One region of the Burkholderia sp. MSh2 genome, then DNA from elsewhere that is predicted to be linked to it. Evidence: riboswitches for the same ligand, from Rfam matches in the RefSeq annotation. Region 1 holds a riboswitch; each other region holds the start of a gene.
What was found. Region 1 has a riboswitch for cobalamin ahead of cobW (cobalamin biosynthesis protein CobW). Riboswitches for the same ligand answer to the same signal wherever they lie in the genome.
Positions count from the first base shown of each region.

Region 1 (3,269 bases):
AAGCGGGCGATTGCGGCATCGGTCAGCAGCTTGACCGACAGGTCGACCTGCGCGGTGCGCCGGCCGGAGGCGTCGACCCTGATCGTGTTGTCGAGTCGCTCGACCTGGTAGTCGGCGGCGAAAGCGATCGGCGGCGCGAGCGTCAGGCACGCGGCGATGCCGAAGCGCGCAAGGCGCGAAAGGGAAGTGCGATGTCGAATCATGTGTGAAACCGGTCGTCAGGAATCGGGGTGGAGAAGGTGCGCGGGGAACCCGGTGCCGCATGGCGCCGGCCGGCGTGCATGCGCGCATGCACGCCGAGCCGTTGCCGTTACCGCGGGTCTTTTCATGCCGCATCCTCGCAGGTTGGCGATCGCGGACGTGGCGGACGACCGCGATCGGATGTGCTTCTCGTCGTGTGGAACGTCACGCATACCGCCTTGCCGCACGCGGCATTTACAGAATGACGTACGAGCCGGCCAGGATTTTTGCGATCGCCGCGAAGGAAACGGCCCGCGCCTTCGCCGGGAACGGAAAAATGAGTGCCATAGTCAGCCACACGACGACGGCAACGTACAACCGGAACGTGCGCATGGATCGCATCGGTGTCGACAAAGGCACGGCCAACGGATCCGACCGTAGCCAGCGCGCGCCGACCCGTCCATCCCCGCAGCTTCTTCCGGCAGGTCGTTTGCGCGACGGAACCCGACCCGGTCGGGCATCGCGCTCGCCGGCCGATCGCGGCGGATGATTGAACGATCGTCAACGCAGCCGTGTCCGGTCGGGCACGCCGCGCGCCCCGCGGGCGGATACGAGCGACGGGATCGTGCAACGGCAATGCGCCGGCGGCGGCCCCGCCGTCCGCCTTGACGCTCCCGCCCGCTGCACCTACACTCGCACGCGTTTCGGTGCTCGCGCGCGCCCGCCGGCGCGCGCAGTTAAACGGGAAACAGGAAGCGAGCCCGCACCGCGGCCGCGCCAACCTGTGCTGCCCCCGCAACGGTAAGCGAACGCGTCGCGCCATGCGCGATGCAGCGCCGCTTCGCCGCATGCCGCGCGCATGCGGACGACCGCCACTGGATGCCGCGCGCATCCGGGAAGGCGAAGCGGCGTGTTCGTCAGCCCGGATACCGGCCCAAACGTTGGGGTTCAGCGCCGCGGGGAGGCGGCGCATCGTCCACGGCCGCAGCAGGCCCGACGCCCGCGCCTGTCCCGCTTCCTCCGCCCCGCGCGCATGCACCCGGCCGGCGCGGCGAACGGCACGCGGCACGCGCCGGGCCGGCGGCAGCCGTGTTGGCATTCACGATGTCGACCGTTCGCAAGGATGCACCATGCCCGATTCGTCGTTCCGACCGCCCCGCGACCGTGCGTCCGGTGCGTGCGGCGAATGTCCCGCGATCCGCCCGATGAACCGCCACGCCGCTCCCGACGCGACGATCCCGGCCTGATTCCTTCTTCGACACTGGACCTACCATGACCCTTCGCAAGCTTCCCGTCACGATCGTCACGGGCTTTCTCGGCAGCGGCAAGACCACGCTGATGCGCCACATCCTGCAGCATGCCGAGGGCCGCCGCATCGCGGTGATCGTCAACGAATTCGGCGAGCTCGGCATCGACGGCGAAATCCTCAAGGGCTGCGGCATCGGCTGCGACGACGCGCAGGGCGAAGCGTCGGGCCAGCTCTACGAACTCGCGAACGGCTGCCTGTGCTGCACCGTGCAGGAAGAGTTCTATCCGGTGATGGAGGCGCTCGTCGAACGGCGCGCGGACATCGACCACGTGCTGATCGAAACCTCCGGGCTCGCGCTGCCGAAGCCGCTCGTGCAGGCGTTCAACTGGCCGGCGATCCGCAACAGCTTCACGGTCGACGCGGTCGTGACCGTCGTCGACGGGCCGGCCGCCGCGAGCGGCCAGTTCGCGGAAAACCCGCAGGCGGTCGACGCGCAGCGCCGCGCCGATCCGAACCTCGACCACGAATCGCCGCTGCACGAGCTGTTCGCCGACCAGCTGTCGTCCGCCGATCTCGTGATCGTGAACAAGGCCGATCTCGTCGACGACGCGGCATTCGCGCAGATCGAAACCGCGATTCGCGACGAGATCCCGCCGCAGGTGAAGATCGTGCGCGCGACGCGCGGCGAACTCGATCTCGCGATGCTGCTCGGCCTCGAATCGGCGTCGGAAGACACGATCCACCTGCGCCACGACCATCACGGCTCGGCCGAGGACGGCGATCACGATCACCATCACGACGATTTCGACTCGGTGGTCGTGTCGGGCGACGCCGGCTCGCGCGAAGCGACGATCGCCGCGCTGCAGCGGCTCGTCGAAACGCACACGATCTACCGCGCGAAGGGTTTCGCCGCGCTGCCCGGCGCGCCGATGCGGCTCGTGATCCAGGGCGTCGGTCGCCGCTTCGACAGCTATTTCGACCGCCGCTGGCAGGACGGCGAAACGCGCGCGAGCCGTTTCGTGCTGATCGGCGAGGATCTCGACGCCGCCGCGCTGCAACGCGCGTTCGACGCCGCCTGCGCGGCCGAGCCGCAACAGGCATAACGCACGATGCATCTGCTGCGCACCACGCCGGGCGGCTTCGTCGACGATACGCAGGGCGTCGTCCGGATCGACCAGCAGCCGGCCGACATCGTGATCCTGAGTTCGGCCGACACGACGCTGTCGCTGCTCGCGAGCGTCGTGCCGCAACTGCCGGCCGGGTTCCCGAGCGTGCGCCTCGCGAACGTCACGTTCCTGCGGCAGCCGGCGTCCGTCGATTTCTATGTCGACGACGTGCTGCGGCACGCGAAGTCCGTCGTGATCGACCATCTCGGCGGCGAGGCGTACTGGCCGTACGGGATCGAGCAGGCCGTGTCGCTCGCGACGAAGCGCGGGCAGCAGCTCGCGATGTTCTCGGGCGACCTGCAGGAGGACCCGAACCTCGTCGCGAAAAGCACGGTCACGCCCGCGCTGTGCCGGCTGTGGTGGCGTTACCTGCGCGAAGGCGGCGTGCACAACGCCGAGGCGCTGTTGCGCAGCATCGCGTTTCATACGCTCGGGTTCGGCGACGAGCCCGAGCCGCCGCGCCCGCTGCCGGCCGCCGCGCTGTATCACCCGGCGCGCGAGCGCGCGAGCGTCGACGACTGGCTGCCGCGCTGGACGCCCGGCGCGCCCGTCGTCGCGATCCTGTTCTATCGCGCGCACTGGCAGGCCGCGAACACGGCCGTGTTCGACGCGCTGGCCGACGCGCTCGTGCGGGAAGGGCTGAACCCGCTGCCGATCGCGGTGACGTCGCTGAA
Region 1 is NZ_JPGM01000081.1:27,010-30,278, reverse strand. Features, by position in the region: gene GQ57_RS38395 (DUF3857 domain-containing transglutaminase family protein) at 1-203, opposite strand, end outside; gene GQ57_RS42505 (hypothetical protein) at 443-730, shown strand; cobalamin riboswitch at 869-1,132, shown strand; gene cobW (cobalamin biosynthesis protein CobW) at 1,453-2,532, shown strand; gene cobN (cobaltochelatase subunit CobN) at 2,539-3,269, shown strand, end outside.

Region 2 (3,269 bases), on a different contig from region 1:
ATCGATTGAAACGTTACTGCGTCTCGTGCTGTGCGAGCACCGCACCGAGCTGTTCATTCATCTGGTGCATTGTACGACGGATTTCCTCCGCCGGAAATGCTTCACCGTGTCGCACGCTGGTTTGCAGCCGCAGCAACTCCGATGCGAGCGACAGCGCCGCCATGACGGCGATGCGATCGGTGCCGCGCACCGAACTGTTCGAGCGGATTTTCGACATTTCGGCGTCGACGCGCGCGACGGCTTCGAGCAGTGCCGCTTCGGTCTCGGCCGAGCAGGCGAGCCGATAGGCCTGACCGAGAATCGAGACTTCGATCTGCTTGGTGCTCATGCATGTTCTCCGTGGCTGGCCGCGTCATCGCCATCCTTGCGCGCCTGCGCATCCAGCAGGTCGAGCTGGTTGTCGGCCTGTTCCGCGCTTTTCGAGCGCGGCAGCTTTTCGAGAATCGCGTTCAGTTTCACCTGGGCGTCGTCGATCTTTGCCGACAGGGTGTCGCGCTCGGCTTCGAGCGTATTGCGTTCCTCGCGCAGTTGTGCGAGTTCCGCGCGGACAGTGTCCGCGTCCGCGCGCAATTGCGCGACCTGCTCCTCGAGCGCGAGCCGTTCCGAGTGATAGCGCTTGTTCAGCGAAATCAGACGGCCAATATTTTGAGATAGGGTTTCGAGTTCGTTGAGCATTTGCTGCGTCCTCTAAAGACCCAGCATTTTAGCGCGGAATAGCGCGCAATCCGACATCTGTAACGTTTCCAGTCGTAACTTCCCCCCTTCTTGCCGCGAATCGACGCGTCGCGCACGTCTCCGGGCGTTTCCTTGACGCTCGCGCGACCCGCTCCTAAACTGGCGCCGCCTCGGTGCTCGCGCGTGGAATGCGCGGTTAAACGGGAAGCAGGGCGCGGGCGCGAAGCCCGCCAGCCTGCGCTGCCCCCGCAACGGTAAGCGGCCGCGTCCCGTGACGCAGGCCGGCTCGGGCGCGTTTCGCATGCGGCTTTCGCACGCGGAGCGCGGGCCACTGCGCGTCATCGCGCGGGAAGGCGAGCCGGACCGCCGCCAGCCCGGATACCGGCCGAGACGGGGAGCCCGCACGGGCTTCGGGACGCGCGGCCCGCGGGGAGGCAGGGCGTGCAACGCTTCACGGAATCTTCTTCGATGCTGACCCCAATCGTCCGCGCGGCGCCCATGTCGTGTCTGTCCGGCAGCAACAGGTGGGTGCGCCGCGCGTCACGCGCGGGGCTGCGCGCGGCATGAGCGCCGCGCGCGCCACCGCGATCTGGGCGACGCTGGCCGCGGCGGTCGCGTTGCTGTTCGTCGCGTCGCTGTCGATCGGCAGCGTGCCGATGTCGCCGTGGCAGGCGCTCGCGTCGCTCGTGCCGCATGGCGGCGACGCGCTGTTCGCCGACATCGTCCGCACGCTGCGCCTGCCGCGCGCGCTCGCGGGCTTCGCGTGCGGCGCGCTGCTCGCGCTGGCCGGCGCGCTGCTGCAGGTGCTGCTGCGCAACCCGCTCGCGGAACCGTACGTGCTCGGCGTGTCCGGCGGCGCGGCCGGCTTCGCGCTCGTCGCGATGATCGCGGGCGGTGCGTGGTGGCTCGTCGATGCGTCGGCGTTCGCCGGCGCGCTCGTGTCGGTCGCGCTCGTGCTCGGTCTCGCGCGCCGCGAGCTGTGGCGCGGCGATTCTCGCGACGCGTCGCCGCGACTGCTGCTCACGGGCGTCGTGATCGCGGCCGGGTGGGGCGCGCTCGTTACGCTGCTGCTGTCGCTCGCGCCCGATGCGCGGCTGCGCGGCATCATCTTCTGGCTGACGGGCGACCTGAACGGCGTGACGGCGCCGTGGTTCGCGTGGGGTGCGCTGCTGCTGGCCGCATGCGTCGCGCTGCCAGCCGCGCCGCAACTGAACGTGCTGCTGCGCGGCGACTCGACCGCGCTCGCGCTCGGTGTGCCCGTCGCGCGCCTGCGCGTGCGGATCTATCTCGTCGCGTCGCTGGCCGCCGCGGCCGCGGTGACGACGGCCGGCACGATCGGCTTCGTCGGCCTCGTCGTGCCGCATGCGCTGCGTATCGCGTTCGGCAACGACCAGCGCATGCTGCTGCCGGCCGCGATGCTCGCGGGCGGCGGCGGCGTGATGGCGGCCGACCTGCTTGCCCGCACCGCGATCGCGCCCGCGCAGTTGCCGGTCGGCGTGATGACCGCCTTGATCGGCGTACCGGTGTTCCTGTGGATGTTGCTGAGGAGGCCGACGCGATGACGTGGGCCGCAGCATCCGCCGACACCGGCGGCCTGAACTACGCGGCCGTCGACGTGACGCTGAAGGCCGGCGCCCGCACGCTGCTCGACGGCTTCTCCCAGGCTTTCCGTCCGGGCGAGATCTGGTGCGTCGCCGGGCCGAACGGCGCGGGCAAGACGACGCTGCTCGCGACGCTCGCGGGGCTGCAGCAGCCGGCCGGCGGGCAGGTGGAGATCGACGGCCGGCCGCTTGTCGCATGGCCGCCCGATCGGCTTGCACAGCGGCGCGCGCTGATGCCGCAGCAACTGCATGACGCTTTCAGCGCGACCGTGTTCGACACGGTGTTGCTCAACCGCTTTCCGTATCTCGGCGGCTGGGGATGGGAGCGCGACGGCGACCGCGCGGCCGCGCGCGATGCGCTGGCGACGTTCGATCTGGCCGCGCTTGCATCGCGCGACGTGCTGTCGCTGTCGGGCGGCGAGCGGCAGCGCGTCGCGCTGGCCGCCACGCTGTGCCAGGATGCGCCGTTGATGCTGCTCGACGAGCCGCTGGCGCATCTCGACCTGCATCACCAGATCGATTGTCTGACCGCACTGGCCGGATGGCTCGACGCGGGCCCGCGCACGGTGCTGTTCTCGTGTCACGATCTGAACCTCGCGCGGCGTTTCGCGACGCATGCGTTGCTGCTCGACGGCCGCGGCCATGCGTGGGCCGGCCCCGTGCACGACGTCCTGACGCCGGAGCGCGCGAGCGAGGCGTTCGGCTATCCGCTCGTGCTGATCCGCGAGAACGGCCGCGATGCGCTGCTGCCGGCGTGGCCCGAGCGACAATGACGGTTTCCCCTGCGATGCGCGGCGCATGCCGCGCCAACGACACGGCTCCTCGATGACGACACCGACTCCCTTTCCGCCCGCGATCGCGCCGCTCGACGACGCGCTGCGCAAGCGCCTGCAGCATGTGATCGACCACAAGACCAAGCCGCCCGGCAGCCTCGGCCAGCTCGAGGCGATCGCGCTGCAGGTCGGCCTGATCCAGCGCACCGAGCGGCCGGTC
Region 2 is NZ_JPGM01000035.1:66,658-69,926, reverse strand. Features, by position in the region: gene GQ57_RS22635 (cell division protein ZapA) at 14-328, opposite strand; gene GQ57_RS22630 (ATPase) at 325-675, opposite strand; cobalamin riboswitch at 830-1,079, shown strand; gene GQ57_RS22625 (FecCD family ABC transporter permease) at 1,239-2,237, shown strand; gene GQ57_RS22620 (ABC transporter ATP-binding protein) at 2,234-3,049, shown strand; gene cobT (nicotinate-nucleotide--dimethylbenzimidazole phosphoribosyltransferase) at 3,102-3,269, shown strand, end outside.
Region 2: linked by a shared signal. The riboswitch ahead of GQ57_RS22625 (FecCD family ABC transporter permease) and the one ahead of cobW (cobalamin biosynthesis protein CobW) in region 1 are both predicted to bind cobalamin.

Region 3 (3,269 bases), on a different contig from region 1:
GGCCGCCAGCGCGTCGACGGCTTCCGGGCAACTGACGTCGGTCGGCACGCACAAGGTGTCGGTGTCGGTGTCGGTGTCGGTGTCGAGCGTCGCGGCGAATGCGTCGAGCTTCGCCGCGTCGAGATCGGCCAGCACGACGCGCATGCCGAGGGCGGCCGCGCGGCGTGCGAGCCCGCTGCCGATGCCGCTGGCCGCGCCGGTGATCACGGCGGTGCCGCCGTCGAAGCGAATCGTTTTCGTCATGTCGGTCGGAGTCCTGTCGGGTCGATGAAGGAAGCCGTGCGCGCGGGCCGTTCGGCCCGCGATATCCGCAGCAACATGCAACACCCGCCTCGTGTCCGCCTCGCCTGTTTGAACGAGATCGGGCGCCCGCGCCGCCAGCGCGACCCGGGCCAGCCGGTCGCACGGATCGCCGCGCACCCCGGGTTCGGCGGCGAGAAGGCGTTCCGCCGCGCGTTCGCCCGGTGGACGGGTGTCGCGCCGAGCCGGTTCCGGTGCGACCGAACGGCGGCGAACCGCCCCGTTTCGTCAGACATGAAAGGCGGCGGCGACGCACGATGAACAGGATTCCAACCGTTTTTTCCGGCAATGACGTTTTTTCGCACCCCTGCGCAACCGGACAATTGACGCGCCGGCGCGCCCGCCATTACCCTTGCGCGCTGATGGTTCCCGGAAACGGGATCAAATGGGAACGCAGGAGAGGCGGCGCCTCGAATCTGCGGCTGCCCCCGCAACTGTGAGCGGCGAATCCGTGCCACCGCATGCCACTGGGAAACCGGGAAGGCCGGCACGCATCGCGACCCGCGAGCCAGGAGACCTGCCATCGACCCGAGGTCCAAGCAGCCGCACCGGGCGGGGTGTCCCGATGCGCCAGGCGCCGCCGCTGGCGGTCGCCCGTTGCATGGACGGCCCGACCTCAGGATCTGCCCGATGTCCTCCGTTACCGCATCCGCTTGCGCGCCGCAAGCGTCGCACCGGCCCGCCGCCGGCGCGCACGCCCCGCCCGCGCGCCGTGCCATGTCGATCGCGTCCGCCGGCCCGCGCCGCGCCGACGCCCGCGACAGCAGCCTGACCGGCCCGGTCGCGCGATAACCCGCCCGATCACCGATAACAAAACCGGCGCTGCCCGCCGCCCGTTCCCGGTCGCCCACGCGCAGCCCGACAACAACGACAGCCTCATGAAGATTCGACACCTCCTTGCCACGTCCGCCGCGACCGCCCTGCTCTCGCCCGCCGCGCACGCCGCCGGCGACCTCGCGGCCTCGCCGACGGCCCCCGCCGCCGACGCCACCGACCTGCCGGCGATCACCGTGACCGACACGCGGCGGCTGCCCGAGTCGTTCGACCAGCGCTATGCGACGACCCAGGTGCTCACGCGCACCGATCTCGACCGGCTGTCGCCGAGCGACCCGAGCATCACCGAGGCGCTCGCGACGCTGCCCGGCGTGACCGTGTCGCAGAACGGCGGCCCGGGTTCGTCCGCGTCGGTCAGCATCCGCGGTTCGTCGGCAAGCCAGGTCGCCGTGTTCATCGACGGCATCCGGATCGGCTCGTCGACCACCGGCATCGCGCCGTGGTCGGATCTGCCGACTGAAGCGTTCGAACGCGTCGAGGTGATCTCGGGGCCGGCCGCCGCGTCGTTCGGCGCCAATGCGATGGGCGGCGTCGTGCAGCTCTTCACGCGCCGCGCCTCCAACCAGCCGAACCAGACGACCGTCTCGTTCGGCGGCGGGTCGAACAAGACCTTCGACACGCAGCTGCGCACCTCGGGCACGGTGCCGTCGACCGGGCCGCTCGCCGCGCTCGGCGGGCTCACCTACTCGCTGGGCCTGCACTCGTACAACACGGCCGGCATCGATGCGACGCAGCCCGTGCTGCCGTACCACGAGGCCGGCCGCAACCCGTACCACGCGCAGGATCTCGATGCGCGGCTCGGCTATGCGCGCGACAACTGGTCGATCTCGACGTTCGCGCTGTATCACCGGTCCGATCTGTCCTTCGACAACATCGGCTACGCAGACCGCCAGCTCGATCATCAGCTGACGACCGGTATCGCGTTCCACCTCGACATCACGCCCGACACGCAGTTCGACCAGTCGTTCGGTTATTCGAACGATCGCCAGTTCCTCTACGCAAGCAATCCGGCCGTCCCGACCGACCAGATCAATTCGCAGCGCATCAGCACGTCGACGTCGCTGACCCATCAGGAACGCGGCTTCCACCTGTTCGGCCTGCCGCTGTCGGGCGAGACCAAGCTGGCCTACGATTTCACGCGCGAGCAGGCGTTCCTGCCGATCGACATTCCAACCGGCGTGCCCACGCGCAACGATTCCGCGTTTTCGCTGCATCAGTCGGCAACGCTCGGCCCCGTGACCCTGTTCCTCGCGGGCCGTCACGAGATCATCGCCGGGCAGTCGGTGAACACCGGCAACGCCGCGCTGTCGTGGGCGATCACGCCGGTCTACACGGCGCGCGTGTCGTACGGCAACGGGTTCCGCCTGCCGACGTTCAACGACCTGTACTACCCCGGCTACGGCAATCCGAACCTCAGTCCGGAACGCAATACGTCGGTCGAGGCCGCGATCGACGCGAACACGTCGTACGGCACGTTCACGGCCGCGATCTACGACACGCGGATCACCAACCTGATCGCGTACAACCCGCTGACCTATTCGCCGATCAACATCGGCCGTGCGCATGTCAGCGGGCTCGACCTGTCGTACAAGGGGACGATCGGCAACTCGACGCCGGTGAGCCTCGCGGTCGGGCTCCTGAATCCGCAGGACGAGACCAACGACTCCTGGCTGAACCGCCGGCCGCGCCAGACGGTCAGCCTGAGCATCGACCACACGTGGGACGAGCTGCACCTGCACGCGCTGAGCACGGGCGCGTCGCTGCTCTACGGCGGCACGACGTTCGACGATCCGGCGAACATGACCTATCTGCCGTCGTATCTGACGGTGGGCCTGCGTGCGTCGTACCGGATCAATTCGCACCTGACGGTGTCGGCCACGCTGTCGAACCTGTTCGATCGCCAGTACGTGACCGCGTACGGTTACAACACGCTGGGGCGTACCGCGTTCGGGAAGATCAGCTATACGTTCTGACGCGTCGATGAAGAAGCCTTGGCGCGGCGCGGCAAGGCTTCGAACGGACAGCGGCCGCGCTGTCCGCCGCACGCGCCGGCCCGGCCAGGGTTTCGCCGCGGAAAACCGGAAGAACGCAACCCTGGCCCATCCTGCTCCCGCTCGACGACGTCGACAGGCGAA
Region 3 is NZ_JPGM01000006.1:86,659-89,927, forward strand. Features, by position in the region: gene GQ57_RS04965 (SDR family NAD(P)-dependent oxidoreductase) at 1-243, opposite strand, end outside; cobalamin riboswitch at 647-839, shown strand; gene GQ57_RS04975 (TonB-dependent receptor domain-containing protein) at 1,179-3,107, shown strand.
Region 3: linked by a shared signal. The riboswitch ahead of GQ57_RS04975 (TonB-dependent receptor domain-containing protein) and the one ahead of cobW (cobalamin biosynthesis protein CobW) in region 1 are both predicted to bind cobalamin.